DNA from 3 places in the Streptomyces sp. NPDC044921 genome. Region 1 is predicted to be linked to each of the others. Evidence: riboswitches for the same ligand, from Rfam matches in the RefSeq annotation. Region 1 holds a riboswitch; each other region holds the start of a gene.
What was found. A riboswitch is a leader RNA that binds a small molecule or an ion and turns the genes downstream of it on or off. The one in region 1 is predicted to bind cyclic di-AMP.
Positions count from the first base shown of each region.

Region 1 (3,264 bases):
CCGGCACGAGACGGCCACCAGCGAGCCGGTCTTGCCGCCCAGCACGTCCAGGTAGTGCTCGACCGGGTCGCGGCCGTCCTGCGGTCCGGCCGTCTCCAGGATCTGCCCGGTCACCAGCCGCTCGAACGCCTCGGCCTGCACCCGCACCGCCTCCGGGCCGAGGTCGGCCAGGATGTGCGAGGCGCGGGCGAAGAGGAAGTCACCGGTGAGGACCGCGACCGAGTTGCCCCAGCGGGTGTTGGCGCTGTCCACCCCGCGGCGGACGGCGGCCTCGTCCATGACGTCGTCGTGGTACAGCGTGGCGAGGTGGGTCAGCTCCACGACGACGGCCGACGGCACGATGCCGGGTGCGTACCGGTCGCCGAACTGGGCGGCGAGCATCACGAGCAGCGGCCGGAACCGCTTGCCACCGGCCCGCACCAGGTGCTGGGCGGCCTCCGTGATGAAGGGCACCTCACTCTTGGTGGCCTCTAGCAGGCCTTCCTCGACAGCCGCCAGTCCGGCCTGGACATCGGCTTCCAGAGCCTGGTCCCGCACGCTCAGCCCGAACGGCCCGACGTCGGTCACGAGGGGTCTCCTGTCTGCTGGTGTCTGCCGGTGCTTACGCGGATTGTCGATAGGTCGCTGACATCACTCGAGTCAGCGTATCCGGTCACGTTTCGATCACCGCCAGCGCCCATGGTTACAGGCCGGGTGGTATCCGATCACGACCGCTATGTTTTCGATCGGCTCATAAGAATGGACATGTTCCGACTTACCAGGAATTCGCGACCTATGTGGGATTTGCGACATTGACGAAGCGAACACCCTTTACGGAACATTGCGCCCGAGGTCGTGATCAGTGAATTGAATCACTTCGTCCGCTTCGCGGCCGCCCCCGGGCGCCGAACGCTCCCTCCTTCCGCGGAAAGCGAGTTGAGCCTTGGCTCGCGCAAAGGATCAAGCGGCCGTTTGCCCTCTGACCAAGGTCATCCGGCACCCTGTGTGACTCCGGCGCTTGTTCCCGGCATGTGCTGTCGCATACGTTCCGGCGCAGTCCGGCGGACCGCCGAATCCTGCCGCCGCCCGGACTCCCCACACACACCGACTCACTCACGCAGGGCAGGAGCGGGGGACCCAGGTAAGTCGCCGGTCCGCGACAAGGACCGGCTCGGGGTGAAGCCGCGCACGACAGCACCACGCCGTGTGCGGCCGGGCACCTCCCGGCCCGAACCCGACAGCTCACCTCGCAGGCGCCGGAGAGGAACATCGCCATGCCCGGACGAGGTAAGCACCGTCGCCCCAGCAGGAACCCGATCACCCGTGGTGTCGTCGCCGTCGGCACCGGCGGAGCGGCACTGACCCTGCCGCTCCTCGGCGCCACGCACGCGAACGCCGCCGAGCCCCAGAGCGCGCCCGCCGCGCAGACCGTGCGGCAGGCGGCCCAGCCCGCCACGTCGCTCACGTACACCGTGGCCAAGGGCGACACGCTCTACGGCATCGCGGAGAAGTACGACGTGTCCGGCGGCTGGAAGCAGCTGTACAAGGCCAACCGCGCCGCCGTCGGCGACGACCCGAGGGTGATCCACGCGGGTCTGAAGCTCAAGGTGGCGACGGCCAAGGCCGCCGACGAGAAGAAGGCCACGCAGTCGTCCGCCCCGGCCAAGCCGGCCGGTGGCGTGACGCGGGCCACCCCGGTCGCCGCGAAGACCTACGCGAACAACCTCGACGGATGGATCCGCGAGGCGCTGGACATCATGGCCCAGAAGGGCATTCCGGGATCGTACGACGGCATCTACCGCAACATCATGCGGGAGTCGTCCGGCAACCCGCAGGCGATCAACAACTGGGACTCGAACGCCGCCAAGGGCACCCCCTCCAAGGGCCTGCTCCAGGTCATCGACCCGACCTTCGCCGCCTACCACGTGCCCGGCACCCCCTACGACCCGTACGACCCGGTCGCCAACATCACGGCGGCCTGCAACTACGCGGCCGACCGCTACGGCTCGATCGACAACGTCAACGGCCCGTACTGAGCCGCCCCGCCCAGCAGTCGCTCGAGGACGACGGCGATGCCGTCGTCCTCGTTCGACAGCGTGATCTCGTCGGCCACGGCCTTGAGTTCGGGATGACCGTTGGCCATCGCGACGCCGTGCGCCGCCCAGTCGAACATCGGGATGTCGTTGGGCATGTCACCAAAGGCGATGGTGTCGGCCGGCCGCAGCCCCAGGTGCTCGGCGGCCAGCGCCAGGCCCGTCGCCTTGGTGACGCCGCACGGCTGGAGCTCGACCGTGCCGGGCCCCGACATCGTCACCGTCGCCAGTGAACCCACCACCGAGCGGGCCGTCGCCGCCAGCTCGTCGTCCGACAGGCAGGGGTGGCGCAGCAGCACCTTGCTGATCGGCTCGCCCCACAGCTCGTCGCGCCGGTGGACCCGCACCGCGGGCAGCGTCGGGTGCGGCATGAGATAGCCCGGCTCGATGAGCGTGAGCCCGTCGACCCCGTCCTGGTCGACCGCCGCGTACACCTCCCCCACCTCGGCCTCGATCTTGCCGAGGGCGGTCTCCGCCAGCTCCCGGTCCAGGGTGACCGACCACAGCAGCCGGTGCGCGCCGGCGTCGTACACCTGCGCGCCCTGCCCGCACACCGCGAGCCCCGTGCACCCCAGGTCGTCCAGGAGCGGCCGCACTCTCGGCGCCGGGCGGCCCGTCACCACGAGGTGCTGGGCACCGGCGTCCGCCACCCGCGCGAGCGCGGTCAGGGACCGGTCGGACAGGGTGTCGTCGCCGCGCAGCAGCGTCCCGTCCAGGTCGGTGGCGATGAGGGAATATGCGAGGGGTGCGGCCATGATCAGAGAATACGGACAACGCGCCCGTTCGTTTCATCGCACGGCGCACGCCGATTGCCCGGTTGAGGGCCTCTGCACCGGTTGGCAACAACATGGTCCGCTACCTACCCGAGGGGCCGCATCGAGCGGTACCTTCCAAGTGTCCAGGGGGGACTTGATCGGGGGGTCAGGTTGAACAGTGGGCGCATTCGCGTGGCCGGGCCCGGGGAGCTCGGCGAAGGGGAAAGGGAGCGCTGGCGCGCGCTGCGCGCCGCCTCCAAGGCACCACGCAACCCTTTCATGGAACCGGAGTTCACCGAGGCCGTCGGTCGGGTGAGGCCCCGGGCCCGGGTCGCGGTCGTCTACGAGGGCCCGGAGCCGGCCGGCTTCCTGCCCTACGAAGCGGCCCGTTGGGACAGGGCCGGGCCATCGGGCTCGGGGTCTCCGACGCGCAGGGC
Region 1 is NZ_JBWKIF010000018.1:15,603-18,866, forward strand. It holds gene AC07DA_RS25865 (polyprenyl synthetase family protein) at 1-567, opposite strand, end outside; cyclic di-AMP (ydaO/yuaA leader) riboswitch at 1,072-1,250, shown strand; gene AC07DA_RS25870 (transglycosylase SLT domain-containing protein) at 1,254-2,015, shown strand; gene AC07DA_RS25875 (HAD family hydrolase) at 1,979-2,827, opposite strand; partial or broken gene AC07DA_RS25880 (GNAT family N-acetyltransferase) at 2,999-3,264, shown strand, end outside.

Region 2 (3,264 bases), on a different contig from region 1:
CGCCAAGGCAGACGGCAACCCCGTCAACGCGGCCTCCATGCTCGCCGTCCTGGGCCTCGGCGCCCAGGGAGGCGAGGAGATCGTCCTCGCCTCCGACGCGGAGGGTGCGGACGCCGCCCTGGACCGGCTGGCGAAGCTGGTCTCCGAGGGCCTCGAGGAGCTGCCCGAGACCGTCTGAGTCGTTCGAGCGGTTTTCCGCGGGTGAAGCCGCGCCGGCCTATCGGCCGGCGCGGCTTCACTCTTCTCCGGCCCCGCCCTCAATCAATTTGAGCTCAAGAATTCACGCGGGCTGCCGGAAAATCGGCAGCAGAAATAATCCCCCGGCGGATCCCCTTCTTTGTATACGGCTTCCGTGTTAATGCCGCAGGCCCGCCGTGTTTACGGGATGTTGCGAGTTCCTCACACGCTCGGCGGCGACGCCGAGCCGGAGCCGGTGCGCGGACGTGGCGCGCTCGGTGTGCTGCGCCGTGACCGCCCGCGCGCGCTCGCTGTCGCCGCGCGCCACCGCGTCCACGATCGCGCCGTGCTCGGTCCAGGACGCCACCGGATCGGCCGGCGCGTCCACCGCGTACATCCAGGCGATCTTGTGGCGCAGCTGGGTGAGCATCGCGATCAGGGCGGGGCTGCCGGAGGCCTGCGCCAGCGTCTCGTGGAACCAGCCGCCCAAGGAGCGCAGGTCGTCGCTGGTGCCGCGGCGGGCGCGCTCCTGGCCGAGCCGGACCAGGCCGCGCAGCACCTTCAGGTGGGCCTCGGTACGGCGCTGGGCGGCGCGTGCGGCACCGAGCGGCTCCAGCAGCGCGCGCATCTCCAGCAGGTCGGCGGCCTCCTGCTCGGTGGGTTCGGCCACGCACGCGCCCGCGTGCCGCCGGGTCACCACGAAGCCCTCGGCCTCCAGCGTGCGCAGGGCCTCCCGCACGGGGACGCGCGAGACGCCGTAGCGGCGCGCGAGGAGCTCCTCGGTGAGGCGGCTGCCGCGCTCGTGCACACCCGCGACGATGTCGTCCCGGATGGCCGTGCACACCGAGTGCGCGGGAATACGCATGACCCGACCTCCGCTTAATCCCCGTGAAACGCCGACGCGTGACGCCTGTTCCGTGACTCTATTGCAATCAGCCGGAATTTCCGACGGCAGCCCGGAATCCATGGATATTTTTTGGACAGCGGCACCGGGAATGCCGAAAGGCCCCGGCTCGGTGAGCCGGGGCCTTTCGGATGCGCAGCGGGTGGCGTCAGAGGCTCACGCCGTGCGAGCGGAGGTAGGCGAGCGGGTCGATGTCCGAGCCGTACTCGGGGCTCGTCCTGGCCTCGAAGTGCAGGTGCGGGCCGGTGACGTTGCCGGTCGCGCCGGACAGGCCGATCTGCTGGCCGGGGGTGACCTGCTGGCCCACCGAGACACCGACGGACGACAGGTGGCCGTACTGGGTGTACGTCCCGTCGTTCATCTTGATCACGACCTGGTTCCCGTAGGCGCCGCCCCAGCCGGCCTCGACGACCGTGCCCGCGCCGACCGCGTGGACGGGGGTGCCGCTGGCGGCGTGGAAGTCGATACCGGTGTGGCTGCCGGAGGACCAGACGGCGCCGCCTGCCTTGTAGCCGGTGGACACGTAGGAGCCCGGGATCGGGGACACGTAGCTGTTGAGGCGCTTGCGCTCGGCCTCGCGGGCGGCGCGCTCCTTGGCCTCACGGGCCTTCTCGGCGGCCTCCTTGGCCTTCTCGGCCAACTCGGCGGCGCGCTCGCGGGCGGCCTCCTCGGCCTGCTTGCGGGCGGCGGCCTCTTCGGCCGCCTGCTTCTGCGCGACGGCCTGGGCGTCGATCTGCCGGGCCACGGTGTCACCCATGGTGACGACCGGGGTGAGGCCGGTCTGCTCGACGGCGGGCTCGGAGGCGGCGAAGGCCGGGGCGGCCACGGTGCCGATCACACCGGTGGTGGCGAGAGCCGCGACGCCCGCCGCGCGGGCCGTGCCGCGCTGGATCCTGCTGGGACGGCGATGCTTGCCGGTGGCGCGTGTGAACGCCATGAAGTGGCTGGTCCTTTCCTTCCCTCTCGCCTACCGGGTTAGCTGACGGGTTCGGAGCAGGAAGGTCTCCTACGGACTCCCTCGCGACTCGCGCGGGCGTCCGATTCACCCCAGGGACTGCGGTTGGGTCCCCGGCTCCCCTGGCTCGCGCCGTACGGGGACTCGGCGATGACTGTCCGGTGCCGCGGGTGCGGCGCACTGCCTGACGAACAGCCCGGACGACGCTAAGCGGGGGCACTTTCAATTCCCAAACGGATCGGGCGTTTTGTAGCGCATCCCACAGGGCAGACAGGCAACTCCCGCCTCAATTCGGGCATAAAGGGGCCCTGGTGCCTTGGAAGACAACCAGGGCCCCTGCGCGCGTGCCGCTACTCGGCGGCCACGACCTTGACGTCACCGATGCCCAGGGCCTCCACCGGTGCCTTGATCTGCGCCGCGTCGCCCACCAGGACGGTCACCAGACGGTCCACGGGGAAGGCGCTGACGGCCGCCGCCGTGGCCTCCACCGTGCCCGTCGCGGCGAGCTGGCGGTACAGCGTGGCCTGGTAGTCGTCGGGCAGGTGCTGCTCGACCTGGTCGGCCAGCGTGCTCGCGACGGCCGCGGCGGTCTCGTACTTCAGCGGGGCCACCCCGACCAGGTTCTGCACGGCCACGTCCCGCTCGGCGTCGGTCAGCCCCTCCGCGGCGAGGGTGCGCAGCACCGTCCACAAGTCCTGGAGGGCCGGGCCGGTGTTGGGGGTGTCCACGGACCCGCTGATGGCGAGCATCGAGGCACCGGACCCGTCGGGCGCGGACCGCAGCACCTGGGCGAAGGACCGCACGCCGTAGGTGTAGCCCTTCTCCTCGCGCAGGACGCGGTCCAGCCGGGAGGTGAGCGTGCCGCCGAGGCAGTATGTGCCGAGCACCTGGGCGGGCCAGACGCGGTCGTGCCGGTCCGGGCCGATCCGGCCGATCAGCAGCTGCGTCTGTACGGCGCCCGGGCGGTCCACGATGACGACCCGGCCGGTGTCGTCGGCGGTCACCGGCGGCACCGGGCGCGGTTCGGCCGAGGAGCCGGTCCAGGAGCCCAGGGTGTCGCCGAGCAGGGCGTCCAGGTCGATGTCCGTGAGGTCGCCGACCACCACGGCCGTGGCCGTCGCGGGGCGGACGTGCTTCTCGTAGAAGGCGCGGACGGCCGCGGAGTCGATCGCGGCGACCGTCTCCTCGGTGCCCTGCCGGGGCCGCGACATGCGCGAGTCCGCCGGGA
Region 2 is NZ_JBWKIF010000020.1:38,805-42,068, forward strand. It holds gene AC07DA_RS27475 (HPr family phosphocarrier protein) at 1-178, shown strand, start outside; gene AC07DA_RS27480 (GntR family transcriptional regulator) at 356-1,042, opposite strand; gene AC07DA_RS27485 (M23 family metallopeptidase) at 1,230-2,018, opposite strand; cyclic di-AMP (ydaO/yuaA leader) riboswitch at 2,031-2,196, opposite strand; gene AC07DA_RS27490 (M16 family metallopeptidase) at 2,387-3,264, opposite strand, start outside.
Region 2: linked by a shared signal. The riboswitch ahead of AC07DA_RS27485 (M23 family metallopeptidase) and the one ahead of AC07DA_RS25870 (transglycosylase SLT domain-containing protein) in region 1 are both predicted to bind cyclic di-AMP.

Region 3 (3,264 bases), on a different contig from region 1:
CCTTCTTCGTCCGCATCATCATGTCGCCGTTCGCGCACCCGCTGTTCACCGTCCTGACCGGCATCGGGTTCGGCGTCGCGGCGCTCTCGGCGGACCGCCGGCACGCGCGCCGCGTCGCGTTCCCGGTCACCGGGCTGCTGCTGGCGATGGGCATGCACGCGATGTGGAACGGCTCGTCGGCGTTCGGCGAGTACGGGTTCTTCGCCGTGTACGCGGCGTTCATGGTGCCGATCTTCGGCCTGCTGACGTGGCTGGTGATCTGGACGCGGCAGCGGGAGCTGCGGACCGTGCGGGCGGAGCTGCCCGCCTACGCGGTCGCGGGCTGGCTGTCCCCGGCCGAACCGTACGCCCTGGGCTCGATGCGGGCGCGCCGGATCGCCCGCCAGTACGCCCGCCGGCACGCCGGGAAGGCGGCGGCGCGGGAGGTGGCGCGCTACGAGGCGTACGCGACGTCGCTCGCGTTCCTGCGGCACCGGGCCCGCCGCGGCCACTCCGGGGCCGACTTCGCCGTACGGGAGATGGAGTTGCTCGCCGCACTGTGGCGTCGCCGGGACGCGGCCCGCCCCGCCCTGGACCACGCGGCCAGGGTCACGGCCCCCGCGGTACCGGTGACGGCCCCGCCGTGGCCGACGCCCGGCGCGTACGGTCACAGCCACGCGTACGGACACGGCCACGCGTACGGGCAGACGCCCGCATACGGCCACCCGGCCGGGTACGCCCCTCACCCCACCCCGTATCCGGCGTACAACCCCTACCGGTCCTGAGCACGCTCCGGCCCCGGGAAAACCGGCAGCCCTGACGCCGGGGGGTCGTCGTCAGGGCTGCCGGTGCTTCTTGTGGCGCTCGGCGCTTACGGGTTGAGTCCCTTGCCCCGCAGCCAGGCCATCGGGTCGATGCCGCTGCTGGAGCCGGCGGCGTGCACCTCCAGGTGCAGGTGCGCCCCGGTGACGTTGCCGGTGGCGCCGACGCGGCCGATGACGTCGCCCGTGCTGACCTTCTGGCCGACGCTGACGCCGATGGACGACTGGTGCGCGTACCAGATCTCGGTGCCGTCATCGAGGGTGAGGACGGTCTTGTAGCCGTACGAGCCGTTCCAGCCGGCCTCGGTGATGGTGCCGCTGTGGACCGCCTTGATCGGCGTGCCCGTGGGGGCGGCGAAGTCGAGACCGGTGTGGTAGCCGGAGGACCAGTAGGCGCCGGCCTGGCCGAAGCTGGAGGTGATGGTGTACGAGGAGGTCGGCAGCGTGTACTGCTTGGCGAGGGCGGCGAGCCGCTCGGCCTCGGCCTTCTTGCGGGCCTCCTCCTCGGCCTTCCGCTTGGCCTCGGCGGCCTTGGCCTTGGCTTCCTTCTCCGCCTTGGCGACGGCCTCGGCGGCGGCCTTCTCGGCGGCGGCCGCGGCCTCCTCGGCGGCCTTGGTCTCGATCTGCTCCTGCTGGTGCTCGACCTGGGCCATGATCCGGGCGCGCAGGGCCTCGCCGGCGCCGGAGGTGCCCTGGTCGGTGTCCGCCGCGGCCGTGGCGAGGTCGCTGAGCGGGGTTGCGGAGCCTTCGGGGGTGTCGTCGTCCGAGATGAGGGAACCCACCGAGGGAAGGTCCGGCACGGAGATCGACACCGGCGGCTTGCCGGTCTGGGCGCTGGCCATGCCGCCGGCGCCCACGGCGGCTATGACGCCGACGCCCAGGACGGTGGAGCTGCGGGCGAGCCCTCCGCCGCGCTGCTTGGTGACGCGATGCCGGCCACGGACGGGGCGGATGGACTCCGCCGTGGGGTTCCACTCCTGGAACGGGCCCTCGTCGGTGCGCTGACCGCCGTAGCCGAAGACTTCGGTGTCGCGCTGGTCCGTCGCGAACGGGGCCGCGGGGGCAGGCCGGTTGGACGCCACGTAGGCGTACTCCTTTCCTTCCTTCTCGCCTACCGGGTTAGCTGACGGGTTCGGAGCAGGAAGGTCTCCTACGCGCGTATACCGGCCGTGCTTGCACGGCGGCATCCGCTCGATTCACCCCAAGTGGTGGTTCCCCGGTTCCCTTTCGGGATTCGGCGCGTGCGCACGGAGCCGCCTTCTGTGACGGCTGGGACGACCGCGCTGCGTTATCGAACGTTAATGGAGCCGCGGTGCGTATTCCAGCGATTCCGCTTGATCATTAACCTTTTTCGCGCGGACATACCCGGCATGACCGGCTTGAATCGGGCGAGTTGACCGCCTTCCAAGTGACTGACGGGTTTTGACGGTGTGTCAGTTGTTATGCGGAGCGGCAGGATTCGCTCACCCTGAGTGAGGGGCTGGGGGACGAAAACACCGAGGGCCGGAACCCTTTCGGATTCCGGCCCTCGGCCTTCAGTAGCGGGGACAGGATTTGAACCTGCGACCTCTGGGTTATGAGCCCAGCGAGCTACCGAGCTGCTCCACCCCGCGTCGTTGTGATTCCAGTGTACGCCATGCGCGGGACAGCTCGCGCCACCCCCGACGCCGGGGGCTCAGGGCAGCAGGTGACGGTTGGGCGCCTGGGCCCGTTCCGCGTGCTCCGGCAGGACGAGGACCTCCGCTCCGGCGGCGGCCAGGACGCCGCCGCCGTCGGCGGCCGCCACGAAGGTGTCCGGCTCGCGCCAGGCGGTGACCACCCGGCGTACGCCCGCGTCGAGGATCAGCCGGGCGCAGGGGGCGGGGCGGGAGGCGCGGCGGGCGCAGGGCTCCAGGCTGCTGTACACCGTGGCGCCGGAAAGCCGGGGATCGGCCGGGTCGATCTTGGCCAGGGCCGCCTCCTCGGCGTGCACGACCGGGTCACCGCCCTCCCGGGAGTGGCCGCGGGCCAGTTCCGTGCCGTCGGCGGCCACCACCACCGCGCCCACGCTGAACGCCGTCTTCGCGGGCGGGCAGCGCTCGGCCAACTCGCAGGCGAGGGCCAGCCAGTGGTGGTCGGCGGCGGCGGGCAGGGCGCCGGTCCCGGGGGCGGTCGGCGCGTAGCGCATGAGGACGACGTCCTCGATCCGCCGCGTCTCCAGCAGCCGGAGCCGGCCGCCCTGGTAGCCGCCGGGTCCGAAGAGCCGGGGCGCGCGCGGGTCGCCCACGAAGAGCGGGGCGAGGACCAGCTGGAGTTCGTCGGCGAGGCCCTGGGTGAGGAGCTGGGTGTGGATCAGGCCGCCGCCCTCGACCATGAGGCGCCGTACGCCCCGCGCGTCGTGCAGGTGGGTGAGGAGCCGCCGCCAGTCGAGGTCCGCGCCGAGCGGGACGACGTCGGCGGCGACGCCGAGGGCACGGGCGCGCTC
Region 3 is NZ_JBWKIF010000007.1:328,221-331,484, reverse strand. It holds gene AC07DA_RS14295 (PrsW family intramembrane metalloprotease) at 1-764, shown strand, start outside; gene AC07DA_RS14290 (M23 family metallopeptidase) at 851-1,882, opposite strand; cyclic di-AMP (ydaO/yuaA leader) riboswitch at 1,894-2,050, opposite strand; tRNA gene AC07DA_RS14285 (tRNA-Met) at 2,340-2,413, opposite strand; gene AC07DA_RS14280 (dihydrofolate reductase family protein) at 2,476-3,264, opposite strand, start outside.
Region 3: linked by a shared signal. The riboswitch ahead of AC07DA_RS14290 (M23 family metallopeptidase) and the one ahead of AC07DA_RS25870 (transglycosylase SLT domain-containing protein) in region 1 are both predicted to bind cyclic di-AMP.